DNA from 2 places in the Paenibacillus sp. FSL H8-0283 genome. Region 1 is predicted to be linked to the other one. Evidence: riboswitches for the same ligand, from Rfam matches in the RefSeq annotation. Region 1 holds a riboswitch; the other holds the start of a gene.

Region 1 (8,197 bases):
GCTCGCCGGGCATGAAGTACACGCACTACGCACCCGCAGGGGCGCTGTGCGTGGTGGAGGGGCCGCCCGCAGCGGTGGCGGCCTGGATCAGCGCCGCCCTCGCAGAGGCGGCGCAGCGCGGAGAGCGCACCGCTGTGCTGGCGTTCGCCGAGCACGCGGAGCAGTACCGCGCCGATGCCGTGTTCTCGCTGGGAGACGCCAGCGAGCTGGAAGAAGCAGCGCGCCGGCTATACGCCGCGCTGCGCAACTGCGATGAGCAAGGCGCCACATATATTGTGGCTGAAGCCTGCTCACGCGAAGGGCTGGGAGCAGCCGTCATGAATCGGCTGCTCAAGGCTGCGGGGAACCAACTCATACAAGTTGGCAACCAGCAACCCTCATAACCTCTCCTGATCATACAGTCAGGAGAGCTAATCACTCTTTTTCCAAAACAAAATCAAGATTCTATAAAGCCAGCAACTGACCAGACATCCGTCGCCGTTTGCCTTTCATCGGTCATGTTTAGGTCCTTGTCCGCATATCGTGTACAAGAACCTTTACGTGACTTGGGGGTATGGGGATGTGGGATGTGTCTGTCCATGTAGGGCAGTTGGTAACCATTTTGATCATGGCTATTGCGCTTGGCCTCGATGCGTTCTCACTCGGGATCGGAATTGGCATGAAGGGCATTCGGCTGCGGGATGTATTGCGAATCAGTATTGTAACGGCGCTATTTCATATCATCATGCCGCTCATCGGCATGTATATGGGCAAATACGTCAGTTCCCTGCTCGGTGACATTACGACGTATGCGGCAGGTGGATTGCTTGTTTTGCTGGGTGCTCATATGATTCTGAATGCATTCCGTGAAGGCGATACAAAGCTGGTGGACCACCGTTCCCTGCTCGGCGTTGTTTTGTTCTCCCTCAGCGTAAGTGTGGATTCATTCTCCGTTGGCGTTTCCTTAGGGATGTTTAGCAGTGATCTGATCTTAACTGTACTTGCTTTCGGTGTGTGTGGCGGGGTGATGTCGGTTATGGGTCTGCTATTAGGCCGTCGGGTGAGCCAGAATCTCGGGGATTACGGCGAAGCCATTGGTGGCGCAATCTTGCTTGCGTTTGGACTTTTGTTTATATTTTAGAATAAAACTTGAAATATCATATCATTCGCATCATATGTAAAATGGGGAGGCTAACACAATGAAACATATTTTATTCGTGTGTACAGGAAATACGTGCCGCAGCCCCATGGCAGAGGGGCTTTTGAGAAAACTGGCATCGGAGCGTGGCATTCAGGTAGAGGTTCGCTCCGCAGGTGTGGCAGCAACGTCGGGTATGCCGATCTCCCGACATGCTGAAGCGGTTTTGAGAGATCATAACGTTGAAGGTCCACCTCATTCCACACAGCTTAGCTCTAACCTGGTAGGTTGGGCCGATCTGGTTCTTACATTAACACGGAGTCATAAGCAGCATGTCATGCAGGTTTTTCCCGATTCAGTCCACAAAACCTATACATTGAAAGAATATGTGGAGGATGATGAACAGGTATTAAGTGATGTTCAGGAGTTGGACAGCCTGTTTGCAACGCTTGAGATGAAACGCGCCCTTGGCCAAGAGATCCTGGCATCGGAGCGTGAGCGAGCCATTGAGATTAGACAACGAATTCCAAGTTTCGACATCTCCGATCCGTTTGGAGGAAGTCGTGATGATTACAATATAGCTGCAGCTGAGATTCGGACGGCATTGGACCGGCTTTTGGATAAGCTGGGATAATTCTGATCCTGCGAGGCAGGTTATAGAAATAGGACACGTGATGTAAATTAACCGTTGATTTTAGCCGCGGGTTGTTTTATGATGAAGGGGAAAACAGGGATCCGGTGTAACTGGCGACGAAGTGGGCATAACCACGATGGAGCACCGGAACAAACGGCCGGTCGCCTGGGCAAAAGAGCAATTCTGCGTTACCCGCAGACTGCTCTTTTTTTCGTCTTTCATCTGATTATTCGCTATAATAGTACCTGAGATGCCGTGCAAGAATACGAAGGACAACCAAGAGACAGCGGGCATGATTTTATCGGGAGGCGATAATAGGATGACTATAGAGTTAGATTCGGAACAACCCGGATTGCAGGAACAGACCGCGTCTATTCTGCATGAACTGGCGCTTGCCGGACAGCTTGGGCCTGGACAGATCGTTGTGATCGGTACAAGCACAAGTGAAGTCGCAGGCGCTCGGATTGGTACGAGTGGTGCCATTGAAGTGGCGCAGCAGCTTCTTGCGGGTATACGCGAGGTGCAGGAAGAGTTCGGTTTTGACACGGTATTCCAATGTTGTGAGCATCTGAACCGTGCGCTGGTAATGGAACGTTCTGTGCTTACTCGACTTGGATTGACCGAGGTTGGTGCAGTACCCGTGCCCAAGGCCGGAGGTTCAATGGCATCCGCAGCATATCGTTCGCTGACCGATCCATGCCTGGCTGAACATGTGCAGGCCCATGCGGGACTGGACATTGGGGAGACGATGATTGGGATGCATCTCCGGCATGTAGCCGTACCCTATCGTACAGCGCTTCGCTATGTTGGAGATGCTCGTGTAACCACAGCGTTGACCCGTCCGAAGTTGATTGGCGGCGAACGCGCGGTGTATCGTATGGAAGAACAACCAGATTCGACATTTTGTGACTAACATATAAAGCGAGACTAATTGGGTTACACTCCTGACTTTGATTGCATCACCATCTTCCGATCGCTGTTATCCCCAGATTTTTTAATTCCCTATTTAAAAGGGGAAATCCGGTGATAAAGGCGACCACTTCGTTTCTTCAGATTGGTGTTGCACTCGCCGTTTTCGTGTAAACATTAGTTTCACTTTATAACTTCACTTATAACTGGGAGGAATTTAATCATGGAACAATTGCGCAAGAATGACCCGGCAGTACTGGAAGCGATGAATCTTGAACTGAAACGTCAACAGAACAACATCGAACTGATCGCATCCGAGAACATCGTAAGTGAAGCAGTAATCGAAGCAATGGGATCTGTTCTGACCAACAAGTACGCTGAAGGATATCCAGGTAAACGTTACTATGGCGGTTGTGAGCATGTGGACATCGTTGAAGACATCGCGCGTGATCGTGCAAAAGAATTGTTCGGAGCAGAACACGTGAATGTTCAACCTCACTCCGGTGCACAAGCGAACATGGCAGTTTATCTTGCAGCGTTGAAACCTGGTGATACTGTACTTGGTATGAACCTTGCCCATGGTGGACACCTCACACACGGTAGCCCGGTTAACGCATCTGGTTTGCTGTACAACTTTGTGGCATACGGCGTACAGGAAGATACATTCCTGATTGATTATGATGAAGTACGCAAAGCGGCTTTCAAACACCGCCCTCGTCTGATCGTTGCAGGTGCAAGTGCGTATCCGCGTACCATTGATTTTGAAAAGCTAGCTTCCATCGCCAATGATGTAGGCGCTTTGTTCATGGTGGACATGGCTCACATCGCAGGACTGGTTGCTGCTGGTTTGCATCCAAACCCGGTTCCACATGCGCATTTCGTAACAACAACTACACACAAAACGCTGCGTGGACCTCGTGGTGGTATGATTCTGTGCCGCAAAGCGTGGGCAGCAGCGATTGATAAAGCCGTATTCCCAGGTTCCCAAGGTGGACCTCTGATGCACGTGATCGCTTCCAAAGCGGTAGCATTCGGTGAAGCTTTGCAACCATCGTTCAAAACGTATGCTGAGAATGTCGTGAAAAACGCACAGGTTCTGGCTGAAACACTGATCGCTGAAGGATTGAACATCGTATCTGGTGGTACAGATAACCACTTGATGCTGATCGACACACGCAGTGTGAACATCACAGGTAAGGAAGCTGAGCATGTGCTTGATTCCATCGGTATTACCGTGAACAAAAATGCCATTCCATTCGACCCTACAAGCCCGTTTGTAACGAGTGGTATTCGAATTGGTACACCTGCTGCAACTTCCCGTGGCATGAACGAAGAAGCGATGGTCGCTATTGGTAAGATCATTGCTAAAACGCTGAAAAATCCAAAAGATACAGCGAAGCTGGATGAAGCCCGTGCAGAAGTGACTGCACTGACAGACCAATTCCCGCTCTATACCGATCTTAAATACTAAAAAACTTTGCTCATGCTGTTTGTATTTGAGATGTTCTTAATGTACACACGCAGGCGGAGCAAACCGAAAGAACCTGAAGAAGCGTAGCGCTCGCCTTTATCCCCAGATTTCAACAATTATAATTGGATCAAAGAAATCTGGGGATAACAGCGATCGGAAGGTCATTCGGTTTGCGGAGCACCATTAGTGTTTACACGTTTTTGAACATACTCAACGACATAACAGCAAGAGCAAAACAGGACCGGATGGATCATTTTCCGGTCCTGTTTTTTATAGGATTCGGTAATCTGTAATGATTGGGTGCCCCTTGATGGTGTAATTCGTTGTTGGTGATGATATAATATACAGGATTTATCGAGCCCATGAATGGTGGCTAGGTATATTTGGAAATGCTGAACATGAAGAACTTACCGGAGGGACAAATTAGATGGGAAAATTAGTAATATGTGATCACCCTTTGATTCAACACAAACTGACGTTTATACGCGACATGCGTACGAATACGAAAGATTTTCGTGAATTGGTGGATGAAGTAGCAACGTTGATGGCTTATGAGATTACAAGAGATGTTGAACTGGAAACGATTGATGTACAGACACCTGTAGCTGCAACACAAGGTAAAGTCATCTCTGGACGTATGCTCGGACTGGTGCCGATTCTGCGCGCAGGACTAGGAATGCTGGATGGCGTTGTGAAATTGTTACCAGCGGCAAAAGTTGGACATGTGGGTCTGTTCCGTGACCCGGAAACACTGCAACCGGTAGAATACTACACCAAACTGCCTACAGACGTAACAGAGCGTCAATTGATTGTAATTGATCCGATGCTGGCAACGGGTGGTTCGGCAATTGCAGCTATTGACGTGCTCAAAAAACGTGGCTGTACCCAAATCAAGATGATGAACCTGGTCGCAGCACCGGAAGGCGTAAAAGCTGTGCAAGATGCACATCCCGATGTGGACATCTATGTAGCAGCATTGGACGACCGTCTGGATGATCATGGTTATATCGTTCCAGGGCTTGGAGATGCAGGAGACCGTCTATACGGCACTAAATAAGCATATTGCATGCGGAGTAGAAAAGAGGCTTGCTCGAATGTCTAACAAAATTAAAGTCATGACGATCTTCGGGGTGCGTCCGGAAGCCATCAAGATGGCTCCGCTTATTTTGGAATTGCAGAAACACCCTGAGTCTATTGAATCTATTGTTTGCGTAACTGCGCAGCATCGCCAGATGTTGGATCAGGTACTTGAAGTTTTCGACATTCATCCCGATTATGATCTGGATGTGATGAAGGACCGTCAGACATTGAATGAAATCACAATTCGTGTGCTTGGCGGTCTGGAGCCGGTGTTAGCCGAAGCTAAGCCGGATATTGTACTGGTTCACGGGGATACATTAACTACCTTTGTAGCGAGCTATGCAGCATTCTTGCAACAGATTCAGGTAGGACATGTGGAAGCGGGGCTGCGGACGTGGAACAAGCTGTCTCCATATCCGGAAGAGATGAACCGTCAGCTGACGGGAGTACTGGCTGATCTACACTTTGCGCCTACGGATTGGTCTTCTTCCAATCTTGCCAAAGAAAATAAATCGGAGTCTAGTACGTACGTCACAGGCAACACGGTAACAGATGTGTTTCAATATACTGTACGGGAGGACTACACACACCCGGTACTTGATTGGGCCCAAGGCAAACGCCTTGTGCTGATGACAGCTCATCGCCGTGAATCTCAAGGCGAGCCTCACCGCAACATTTTCCAGGCCGTCAAACGGATTGCCGACGAATTCGAAGATATTGCCATCGTGTACCCGGTGCATCCAAGTCCTGCTGTGAAGGAGCCGGCTCACGCGATCTTGGGGAATCATCCCCGTATTCAATTAATTGATCCACTAGACGTGGTGGATTTGCATAACTTTTACCCGCACACTCACTTGATTTTGACCGATTCAGGCGGTTTGCAGGAAGAAGCACCTTCGTTTGGTGTGCCTGTGCTCGTATTGCGCGATACAACAGAACGCCCGGAAGGTATTGAAGCCGGAACGCTGGAATTGGTAGGTACCGAAGAGGAACGTGTGTATGAACGGACCAAAGCTCTGCTTACAGACAAAACCCTGTATGCAAGCATGAGCCAGGCTGCCAATCCATACGGTGATGGACATGCTTCGGAAAGAATTGTCAATGCGATTTTGCATCATTTCGGTGTAAATGGTGAGCGTCCGGAATCATTTCACAGAAAATTCAAAAAATAATACATTTTTTCTGACGGATTTATAAAGGGCAAGCATACAGTTAAACTGTACGGTTTACGCGGGTTTATGGGCTTTGAGGGTCTGTATTCCCGTCGTTTCCCCCTTTAAAACGCTAAAATCATTCAATTGACAAAGGCTCTCATCATTCAGTAAAATTAACTGGGATTGCAAGGGTGGCGTGGAAAATGGCCGATTCGAACAAACCAAATTCATCCCGTAACCATGACGATAATGTATGGAAAGCGATGGGACTCGTGACAGCTTTTGGGATCGAGATTGCCATTCTCGCTGTTGCCGGATATTACGCTGGCTCCTGGTTGGACAAGACCATCGGAGGTAACGGAATATGGATCGCCGTAAGCGTTCTCTTTTTTCTTGCGGCAGGCGGTGTAAGCATCTACTTTATCGCGAAAAAAATCATGGGGGAAAGTGATGAGTGAACTAACCAGATACCGCAGATCGATGACTGTTTTCGTCATGTACTTTCTTATGATTTGTTTTCTCGCAGCGGCCTTTATGCCACGTGTGGAGACAATTGCTTTGGGACTGGCCCTGGGTACAGGAGTTAGCTGGATCAACGCATTTTACCTGGGCTACAAAGTAAGGAAAATGTCTGATGATGCGGCAGAAGGTAACTTGAAGCGTGTCAACTTGGGATTTTTGACAAGAGCGGCATTCGCTGTGCTCGGTATATTCATATCGATGCGCTTTCCGCAGTACTTCAATACATATGCGGTTGCAGGCGGTCTCGTCATTGCACAATATTCCTTATTGATTATAGGGATTGTCTATTCCCGCAGAGCAGAATGATGTTAAGGGCTGCAGCTTTCAAGTCGAGAAAGGGGTGAGAAAAATATGCATGAAGCTCCAATTATTATGCTTGGCGGATTTCGACTGGATCTATCGGTTCTGTTGATGCTGGTAGTTACAGGTGCAATTGTTTTTATTTTTGCTGTACTGGCAACACGGAGATTATCCGTTGAAAATCCCGGCAAGCTGCAAAATTTTATGGAGTGGGCAGTAGAATTCGTCCGCAATCTGATTTCCAGTACAATGGATATGAAGAAAGGTAAACATTTTATCTCTCTCGCTCTTTCCATGATTATGTTCATTTTTGTAGGGAACATGCTCGGCCTTCCGCTCGTGGCTGTATCTGAGGTAACAGATGTTAATCAGGCACAGGTATTCGGTAAGCCGATTGTTACAGCGGTGGAGGCGTTTGAAAAAGCGCATGCCAAGGACCCTGAAGCACACCCACACGTTGAACTGGCCTGGTGGAAATCACCAACAGCCGACTTGTCTGTAACGATGGGACTTGCTCTCGTAGCGTTCCTTGTATCTCATGGACTTGGATTGTTCCGTAACACCAAAGGGTATCTCCAGCATTACTTCAAGCCATTTGCCTTGTTCTTGCCAATCAACTTGATTGAGACGGCATCCAAGCTGTTGACACACGGTATGCGTTTATTCGCGAATATCTTTGCAGGTGAGGTACTGATCGCAACGATCCTGAAACTGACCACATTCAAAGTGTTTGGTGCTATTGCAGCGATTCCGCTACTTATGGTGTGGCAAGGCTTTAGTATCTTTATCGGCGCGATCCAGGCATTTGTGTTTGTTATCTTGATGATGGTGTACATTTCACAGAGCATCGAGACGCATGACGAGCATTAAGTTTCAAGCCCTACGAAGATTTCTTCACCAGGCTGAACAATAAAAAATTCGATTTATCATTTTAAGGAGGATATACAAATGGGAGCAATGGCATTAATCGCAGCAGCAATTGTTGCAGGACTGGGCGCGTTTGGCGCAGG
Region 2 (8,197 bases), 2.5 Mb from region 1:
TTTCTCGGATGAAAAAGAGTTTGCCATCTTTCTCTCCGATATCCCGGGAAACCCGGATTATACACAGCCTGAGTACCGGGAACAGCTGGAAGTAAAGCTGAAGGAGAATCAGGTTGATGGTAGAATTGCTGTAAGAGAATGCAAGTATATTTGGCAGGCCATGAGGAGGTGAAGCCGATTGAACACAGAATTTTCAGAACAGAAATATGGTGAAACGGGTGTTAAAACCAGCTTTGAGCAGATGGCTAACGGGGAACAGAAATATAAAATGATAACAGAAGATGGCAGTTACTATTGTAGAACCGTTGCATCTTCCCACGGAGCATGGCAAAACAGTCATGTACATATCAATCTAACGGAGTTTTATGTGGTGCAAACCGGATGGATTGCGTATGCCAGTTATGGAGACGATCAGATGTTTTCGATTCGAGTGATACGTGCGGGAGAGCACATCATTGTCCAACCTGGAATCCATCATAATATATACATGTCTGCACATAGCGCGATACATACCATCAAGCATGGATTGAATACATCCAGTGATTGGACGGCATCACCTGAGTTGGATAGGTTAACTCAATCTTTAACAGAGAAGGAGCTACTCCAGAAGTATGATTAATTAGACGGGAGGATCAGACAGATGCGTAAAAATACAATATTTTGGATTACGGGAGTAACGATAATTCTCTTGGTGACTCTGCTCATATACAGCTATGTTATTCCAAGTGTGAGTGCCCAGGATGTTGTGATGGCAGGCACAATCAGGCAGATTGATACGGATGTAGTTGAGGTAGAGTTAGAGATAACGCGAAAAAGAGAAGACAAGGATCAACATATGGTGTATCCCGTTATCCCTGGATGGGAAGGGGTCACATTCACTGAAGAACAAGATGATGCGTGGTACATGCCTTCGTCTGTTGGCAGCTCCTATCTTGATCAAGTCATTCTGGAAAAGTATCTGAAGGCACAGGGGAAAACCATGAAATCAGCTGATAACCTGATAGGATTTGCGATACCTGATGAGATAGGGAGTTACAAGTTGCGGTTAACGCTCAGATCTTTGGATGGAACGACTCAGCCGCTTGAGAATCCCATGGTGTATTATGTTCACAACGAGCATTTGTTAGGGAAGGATCTGAGTTGGGTTACGAGTGAGAATCTGGAGATCAATAAGGAGTAATCAGAATGATGAATGTATATGAATCGAATGAAATCACTGTACGTTTCTTGGACACAGAAGATGAACAACATCTGGTGAAGTGGCTGTCAGACCTGGAAGTTCTTCAATACTATGAAGGGCGTGATCGGCCGCATGATCTGGAACAGGTGAGAGAGCATTTTTACAATCAAAAAGATGATGCTACTCGTTGTATCGTTGAGTATGGAGGACATCCGATTGGATACATTCAGTTCTATGAGCTTGAGGAAGAAGAACGAACGGAGTATGGTTATGGAGACACGGATGAGATCATCTATGGAACGGATCAGTTTATTGGTGAGGTAGAATACTGGAATAAAGGCATTGGTACACAGTTGATGCAATCCATGCTGGCTTATCTGATTAATGAAAAACAAGCCCGTAAAGTGGTTATGGACCCTCAATCCTGGAACTTGCGAGCGATATCCTGTTATGAGAAATGTGGTTTCCAAAAGATTAAGCTGTTGGAGAAACATGAGCAGCACGAAGGACAGATGCGAGACTGTTGGCTTATGGAATATGCCCTGTAGATCCTGCTTAAAGTTATTTAAATCATGTAAACAAGGAGGAATAATGGATGGATGAAAGATTTCCGATAGGACCATTTGTACACACGGGTGAAGTTACTTTGGCACAACGGGAGAAGTGGATTCAGGACATTGCTGAGTTGCCTGAACGCGCACGAGAAGCGGTAAAGGGATTGAGTGAAGAGCAATTAAGTCTACCGTATCGAGAAGGTGGATGGATGCTCAAACAGGTTATTCACCACATGGCAGACAGCCATATGAACAGTATGATTCGTTTCAAGTTGGCGCTGACAGAGGATACACCAACGATTCGGCCTTATTATGAAGAGCGCTGGGCTGAACTGAGTGATTCAAGAGACCTGGATGTCGAATTCTCGCTTCAGATTCTGGATGCCCTCCATCGTCGTTGGGTGTTTCTGTTAAACGCGCTGACAGATGCAGATTATGCCAAACAATTTTATCATCCCTCATCGGAAGAAACGACAAGACTGGATTACAATCTGGGCATGTATGCTTGGCACGGCAAACACCATGTTGCTCACATCACATCGCTTCGGGATAGATTGGGAATATAGCTATTAGAAATATCTTTTAAGGAGGATTCATCAATGAGTGTACATATCAGACTATTAAATGAGAACGATCCTGTAATCATATCAAAGGCGTTTCAGGAGCAGGGTTGGGGGAGATCCCCTGAGCAGTATCTTCATTACTTGGCTGAACAACAGAATGGGGAACGCGTAACCTTGGTAGCCGAGTTGAATGGAGAATTTGCCGGATACGTGAATGTATTGTGGAATTCCAGCTACCCGTCTTTCAGGGAACAAGGCATTCCCGAAATTAACGATTTTAATGTACTAATGAAGTTCCAGCGCCAAGGTATTGGTTCACGGTTGATGGACCGAGCAGAGGAAGTTATTCTGGAACGAACGGATGTAGCAGGCATTGGTGTAGGTGTGTTTTCCGATTATGGCAAAGCGCAAGTTCTATATGCCCATCGCGGGTACATACCAGACGGTCACGGTGTACACAAACATGATCATTACATTCAGCCGGGTGAAGAAACGATTATGGACGACGATGTTGTACTTTATCTTACGAAGAAGTTAAAAGCCACGCAATAATTTCATAATATATACAATATGAAAGATGTCATGTATATTAGTTGTAAATATCTGTTATGTGTGACTGGCGTAAACGTGGAGTGAACCACGAGGGAGCACATATATTATATGCCGTACGCCTGGGCAAAGTGTTTGATCTTTTGATCAAACACTTTATTTATTATTCAGGGAACGAAAGGACTGGTGGCGGCAATGAAAATGGCGTTTGTTTTATTTGATGGAATGACAAGCATGGATTTAGCTGGATTTTATGAAGCAGTGACTTGGCTAGCGATTCTGAAAGTAAAGGAAAACGTATCATGGACATTCTGCGCAGATAAGGAGGAAATTTCAGATGACCGCGGGCTGAAAATGAAATCCGATGCAGTATTACCTCATCTAGGGGATTTTGATCTAGTATTTTTTCCTGGTGGATTATCAACTAGAACGCTTCGATTTGATGAGGATTTTATGCGATGGGTCCGAACGGCAGAAAATGTCACTTATAAAATATCTATTTGTACCGGGGCTTTACTATTGGGGGCAGCAGGTTTCCTGAATGGAAAAAGGGCTACTACCAACAAATCTGCTTATGATTTATTGAATCCTTATTGTGCAGAAGTGATCTCAGAGCGTGTAGTGCGTGATGGTAATACGGTAACGGGTGCGGGGGTTACGGCTTCCATTGACCTGGGACTATACTTGGTCGAAATGTTAACGTCTACGGAGATCGTCCTTCAAGTTCAACAAAAACTAGAGTATCCATATTATGAAGCTGGTAACTTAAAAGATGTCTATATGCACACTAAGGGTAGGGGATAAAAAGATGACTATTCGCCTTTTTCAAGCGATTGATCAGCCAGCAGTGCTGAAAATGATGACGGATCATGATTTTCAATTCCCTTCGTTTATACGCGATCAGTATCCTGCGCGCTGGGATTTATTTTTAAAAATGACGGATGAACGTATCAGTGCTTATTATGTCATGGTTGACGAAGCAGATGTTGTCATAGGTCATGCTGGTTATATCTTTCATCCTACTGTTAACCGATATGAAATCGTTGGCGTTGTTACATGCAAATCACACCTTCGACAGGGAGTAGCACGTGGACTAATTACAAAAATATGTATAAAAATAGCTGAATTCGGCAGTGGTGATGTCATGCTTTACACACTTGATCATGAAGAAAATGAAGCAGCGCTCCTATTTTATGAACGAATGAATTTTCAAAAAGAAGGTGTTGATATGAACTATTATACCTCGGGGTTTCATAGACTTTCACTTGTTAAAACATTATAAGGAAACTTCAAAAAACTAATTGAAGTGGAAGCATAAAAGTGTACTTCAGTTTAAGTTGCATGGACTTGCAAAGAAAGATGATCAAAAAGCTGTCCTGCATGTTATACTCTATTGGAATTTGAGGAATGATAAGCAGGATGTTAAGAGATTAGATGATCAGAGGAGTGAATGATGCATGTTTAGCAAAGTCGGCCAGATTATGTTGTATGTCAACAATCAGGATGAATCACTGGCATTTTGGACGGAAGTTGCAGGATTCCACATTGTGGATGAAGTAAACCTTGACGAGGGCATGAGATGGATTGAGATTGCGCCTACCGCAGACTCGCAGACAAGCATTATACTCCATGACAAAGAGTTCGTTGAACGGATGTCGGCGGGTGTAAATCTGGGCACACCTTCGTTAATGTTCTTCACCGAAAATCTGGATCAGTTATATGCCGACTTGGCTGGTAAACATGTAACGGTGGGAGAGATTGTCGAGATGCCAACGGGGCGTGTCTTCAACTTTGCTGATAACGAAGGGAATTACTTTGCAGTTTTGGAACGGGCGAAGTAAGTTACAACACAAAACCCCAACAAAAAAACGATCGACATTCATGTCGGTCGTTTTTTTGTTGGGAAAAAGCTTATGTTTTGGAGTAGAAAAACGCAAGAAAAATAGAGAACTACTGGGTAAAAATGTTATAATAGAGTGTGGCTGATTTAACGAAAATGCCGAGGAATGAATAGTCGAAAATGAAGGTTTGAATGGAGCAGTTAAGGAGGAATGTGGTTGTGGAAAAGACGATTAAAAGTGTACAGGATCTATATGATATGCTCGATGCGGATTTCAGATCTGCCAAGCAGTTTTGGGAACCTTTCTATGAGGATCGGAACAGACCAATCCCCTTTTTCCCAAACAAACCGGATGAGAATCTGGTAGCGCATGTGAACGAAGGTGTGCTGAGCGGCGGTAAGGCACTGGAACTGGGGTGTGGCCCGGGCAGAAATGCGTTGTATTTAACCCGCCAAGGATATCAGGTAGATGCTTATGATCTTTCGGAGACAGCTATTGCTTGGGCTAAAGAGAGGGCGGCAGAGGAGCAACTGGACGTGCATTTTGAATGTCGATCTGTGTTCGAATTATCCCCAGAGCAAGAATATGATCTTGTCTACGACTCGGGTTGTCTGCACCATCTGTTGCCACATCAGCGCATTCCCTACATAGAGATGATCCACAATGCACTCCGGCCTGGAGGATACTTTGGAATGACTTGTTTTGCTCCAGGTTTTGGCGATATTGGTGGGCCTGAGATCGTTATGAATGATTGGCAGGTGTATCAAGAGAAGTCGATGCGCGGTGGTCTTGCGTTCACGGAGGAGAAGCTTCGCTACATGCTGGAAGATGGCTTTGAATGTGTGGAGTTCCGTGCAATGAAGTCGCTGGAGCAACATGAACCGTATTTTGGTGTACCTTTTCTCTGGGCCACGTTGTGGAGAAAGAAAAACTCGTAAGAATAGTGAAATAAACATGCATTGAAAATAGAGGAGGAGTGGTATCGGAATGGGAACAGAAACAGGAAAAAGACACTTTATTATTACAGGCACATCCAAAGGGATCGGTTTACAACTTGCAGAGTTATTATTGGCTAAGGGGGATTACGTTTACGGTATTTCACGCGGGGGTTCGGATCTGTTGGAATCAAGCGAGGAATGGAGCGGGCGTTACCGCCATGTTCAGTATGATCTTGCCGACCTGAATGGGATCGATGATTTGATTACACGCATATTGGACCAAATACCTTCTCAGGAAGCTGAATTCATTGGACTCATTAATAATGCAGCGATGCTGGAGCCTCTAAAACCTATCGATCAATGCAGTGCGGCAGAGATAAGTCAGAGTCTTAACATCAGCCTCGCAGCACCAATGATATTAAGTTCCTCTTTTATTCAACAAACAAATCATCTGTCCGCCAGACGTAAAATTGTCAATCTCTCATCTGGTTCAGGAAGTTATCCCGCGCCTTCAATGGCAGTGTACTGTACATCGAAGGCTGGGATGAACATGTTCACCCAATGCGTATCTTTGGAGCAAACGGGCCAACAGAACCCTGTTGAGATTATTGCTTTTGATCCGGGGATGGTCGATACGGAATTGCAGGCTGTTGCACGAGGCAAAAGTGCAGAGGAGTTCGCTCTTGCAGGTATGTTCAATCAAGTATATGAAGCAGGACAATTAAGATCGCCACGAGACGTAGCGATGCAGTTGATCGAGCGGATGGACGAAAATAGTGATTCAAGCCATGTTATACACACTGTTGAGAGCTAATATGATATACGATACTTCTTTCAGCTCGTTTTCTTACGAAGTATGGATACCTTTTGATATAAGCCCAACTTCCCTGTACACTGGAATCAGCGATCGGAAGAACGATTCGTAACGGTAAAGGTGATCCTGCAACAACGGAGTCTAATTACCTTATTCAACCTTAGAAGATCAGAAACGTGGTGAAGTCTCTTGTTTAAAATTATGCTCATTGAAGACGACGAGTCGTTATTCAGTGAAATCAAGGAACGATTGTCCCAATGGTCGTATGACGTGTATGGTGTGCAGGATTTTGGAAAGGTATTGCAGGAGTACAGCGTAATTCAGCCGCAACTGGTCATTATAGATATTCAGTTACCCCAATATGACGGGTTCCATTGGTGCCGGATCATTCGTTCGCACTCCAATGTGCCGATTATCTTTTTGTCCTCACGGGATCATCCTGCGGATATGGTTATGTCCATGCATTTGGGGGCAGACGATTTTATCCAGAAGCCTTTTCATTTCGATGTATTGATTGCCAAGATCCAAGCGACTTTGCGGAGGGTGTATAACTATAATACAGAGCATATTGAACTTCGAACCTGGCGCGGTGCCACTATTGAGTATGTGAAAAATACACTGACCTGCGGGGATGAATCTGTCCTGTTGACCAAAAATGAGATGTTCATTCTTAAAGTGCTGGTCGAGCATAAAAATCAGATTGTTACCCGTGAGGATCTCATCCGGAGCTTGTGGGATCATGAGCATTTCGTGAGTGACAATACGCTGACGGTTAACGTTAATCGGTTACGGAAGAAACTTGAACCCATCGGCTTGGAGCGGTACATTGAAACCAAAGTAGGTCAGGGGTACATGGCAACGGAAGAGGCAGAAGCATGATCGGAAAGTACATACGAGAAAGGGCTAGTTGGTTATGGCTACTGGTAAGCATGCAACTTATTATTTTATTGGTGACCTACCTGGACTCGTCCATTCCATTCCAATCTGTGGTGTATATCGTAGGACTGAATGTAGTGGTATGCCTTGTTTTTATCTGGGCGAGATACCTGAAAGAGACCCGTTTCTATAAAAAGTTGAGCATCTGGGATCATACCTATGATCTGGGAGAACTTGATATCGCCGAAAGTCCATATGAGCAGCTTGTACATGAGGCCGTCAGTTCCCAGACACAGCGGTATCGTAAGGAGTCGTCACATCATTTTATCGCTCTGGAACAGGAGAAGGACGAGATGTTGTCCTGGATTCATGAGGTGAAGACCCCACTGACAGCGTTGCAACTGATGATCGAGCGCTTGCCAGATGACAAGTTACAGAGCCAAATGACATATGAATGGTTACGAATTCATCAGTTGCTGGATCAGCAGCTTCATCAGAAGCGTATTCCGTTTATGCATAATGATCTGTTCATCGAAGAGACGGAACTTGAACCAGTATTGAATAGCGAGATACGAGCGTTGAAATCGTGGTGCATTTCCAAAGGCATTGGCTTTGATGTGTCTTTAATGGTATCGCGCGTGCTCACAGACAGCAAATGGTTAGGCTTCATCCTCCGGCAGTTGTTGAGCAATGCGGTGAAATATAGCGATTCATCGGACATCCTCATTGAAAGTTGGGAACAGGATGGACACATCATACTCATGATTCAGGATCACGGGCGAGGGATTGAGACTCAAGATCTACCGCGTATATTTGATAAAGGATTTACGTCCACCCGAGGCAGAATGGATGGGGCGGCTACCGGGATGGGGCTGTATCTGG

The links. A riboswitch is a leader RNA that binds a small molecule or an ion and turns the genes downstream of it on or off. The one in region 1 is predicted to bind ZMP and ZTP.
Region 2: another riboswitch for ZMP and ZTP. It lies ahead of MHI52_RS08670 (DJ-1/PfpI family protein); the one in region 1 lies ahead of MHI52_RS28355 (TIGR01440 family protein).

The regions. Positions count from the first base shown of each region.
Region 1 covers NZ_CP150295.1:6,434,784-6,442,980, reverse strand. The annotation lists gene MHI52_RS28370 (L-threonylcarbamoyladenylate synthase) at 1-383, shown strand, start outside; gene MHI52_RS28365 (manganese efflux pump MntP family protein) at 560-1,120, shown strand; gene MHI52_RS28360 (low molecular weight protein arginine phosphatase) at 1,179-1,751, shown strand; ZMP/ZTP riboswitch at 1,848-1,929, shown strand; gene MHI52_RS28355 (TIGR01440 family protein) at 2,071-2,664, shown strand; gene glyA (serine hydroxymethyltransferase) at 2,884-4,131, shown strand; gene upp (uracil phosphoribosyltransferase) at 4,559-5,188, shown strand; gene wecB (non-hydrolyzing UDP-N-acetylglucosamine 2-epimerase) at 5,226-6,383, shown strand; gene MHI52_RS28335 (AtpZ/AtpI family protein) at 6,569-6,823, shown strand; gene MHI52_RS28330 (ATP synthase subunit I) at 6,816-7,193, shown strand; gene atpB (F0F1 ATP synthase subunit A) at 7,239-8,057, shown strand; gene atpE (F0F1 ATP synthase subunit C) at 8,136-8,197, shown strand, end outside.
Region 2 covers NZ_CP150295.1:1,886,843-1,895,039, forward strand. The annotation lists gene MHI52_RS08640 (class I SAM-dependent methyltransferase) at 1-172, shown strand, start outside; gene MHI52_RS08645 (hypothetical protein) at 179-619, shown strand; gene MHI52_RS08650 (hypothetical protein) at 641-1,180, shown strand; gene MHI52_RS08655 (GNAT family N-acetyltransferase) at 1,189-1,728, shown strand; gene MHI52_RS08660 (YfiT family bacillithiol transferase) at 1,776-2,300, shown strand; gene MHI52_RS08665 (GNAT family N-acetyltransferase) at 2,334-2,849, shown strand; ZMP/ZTP riboswitch at 2,900-2,981, shown strand; gene MHI52_RS08670 (DJ-1/PfpI family protein) at 3,042-3,650, shown strand; gene MHI52_RS08675 (GNAT family N-acetyltransferase) at 3,655-4,128, shown strand; gene MHI52_RS08680 (VOC family protein) at 4,304-4,687, shown strand; gene MHI52_RS08685 (bifunctional 2-polyprenyl-6-hydroxyphenol methylase/3-demethylubiquinol 3-O-methyltransferase UbiG) at 4,879-5,625, shown strand; gene MHI52_RS08690 (SDR family NAD(P)-dependent oxidoreductase) at 5,675-6,439, shown strand; gene MHI52_RS08695 (response regulator transcription factor) at 6,629-7,318, shown strand; gene MHI52_RS08700 (sensor histidine kinase) at 7,315-8,197, shown strand, end outside.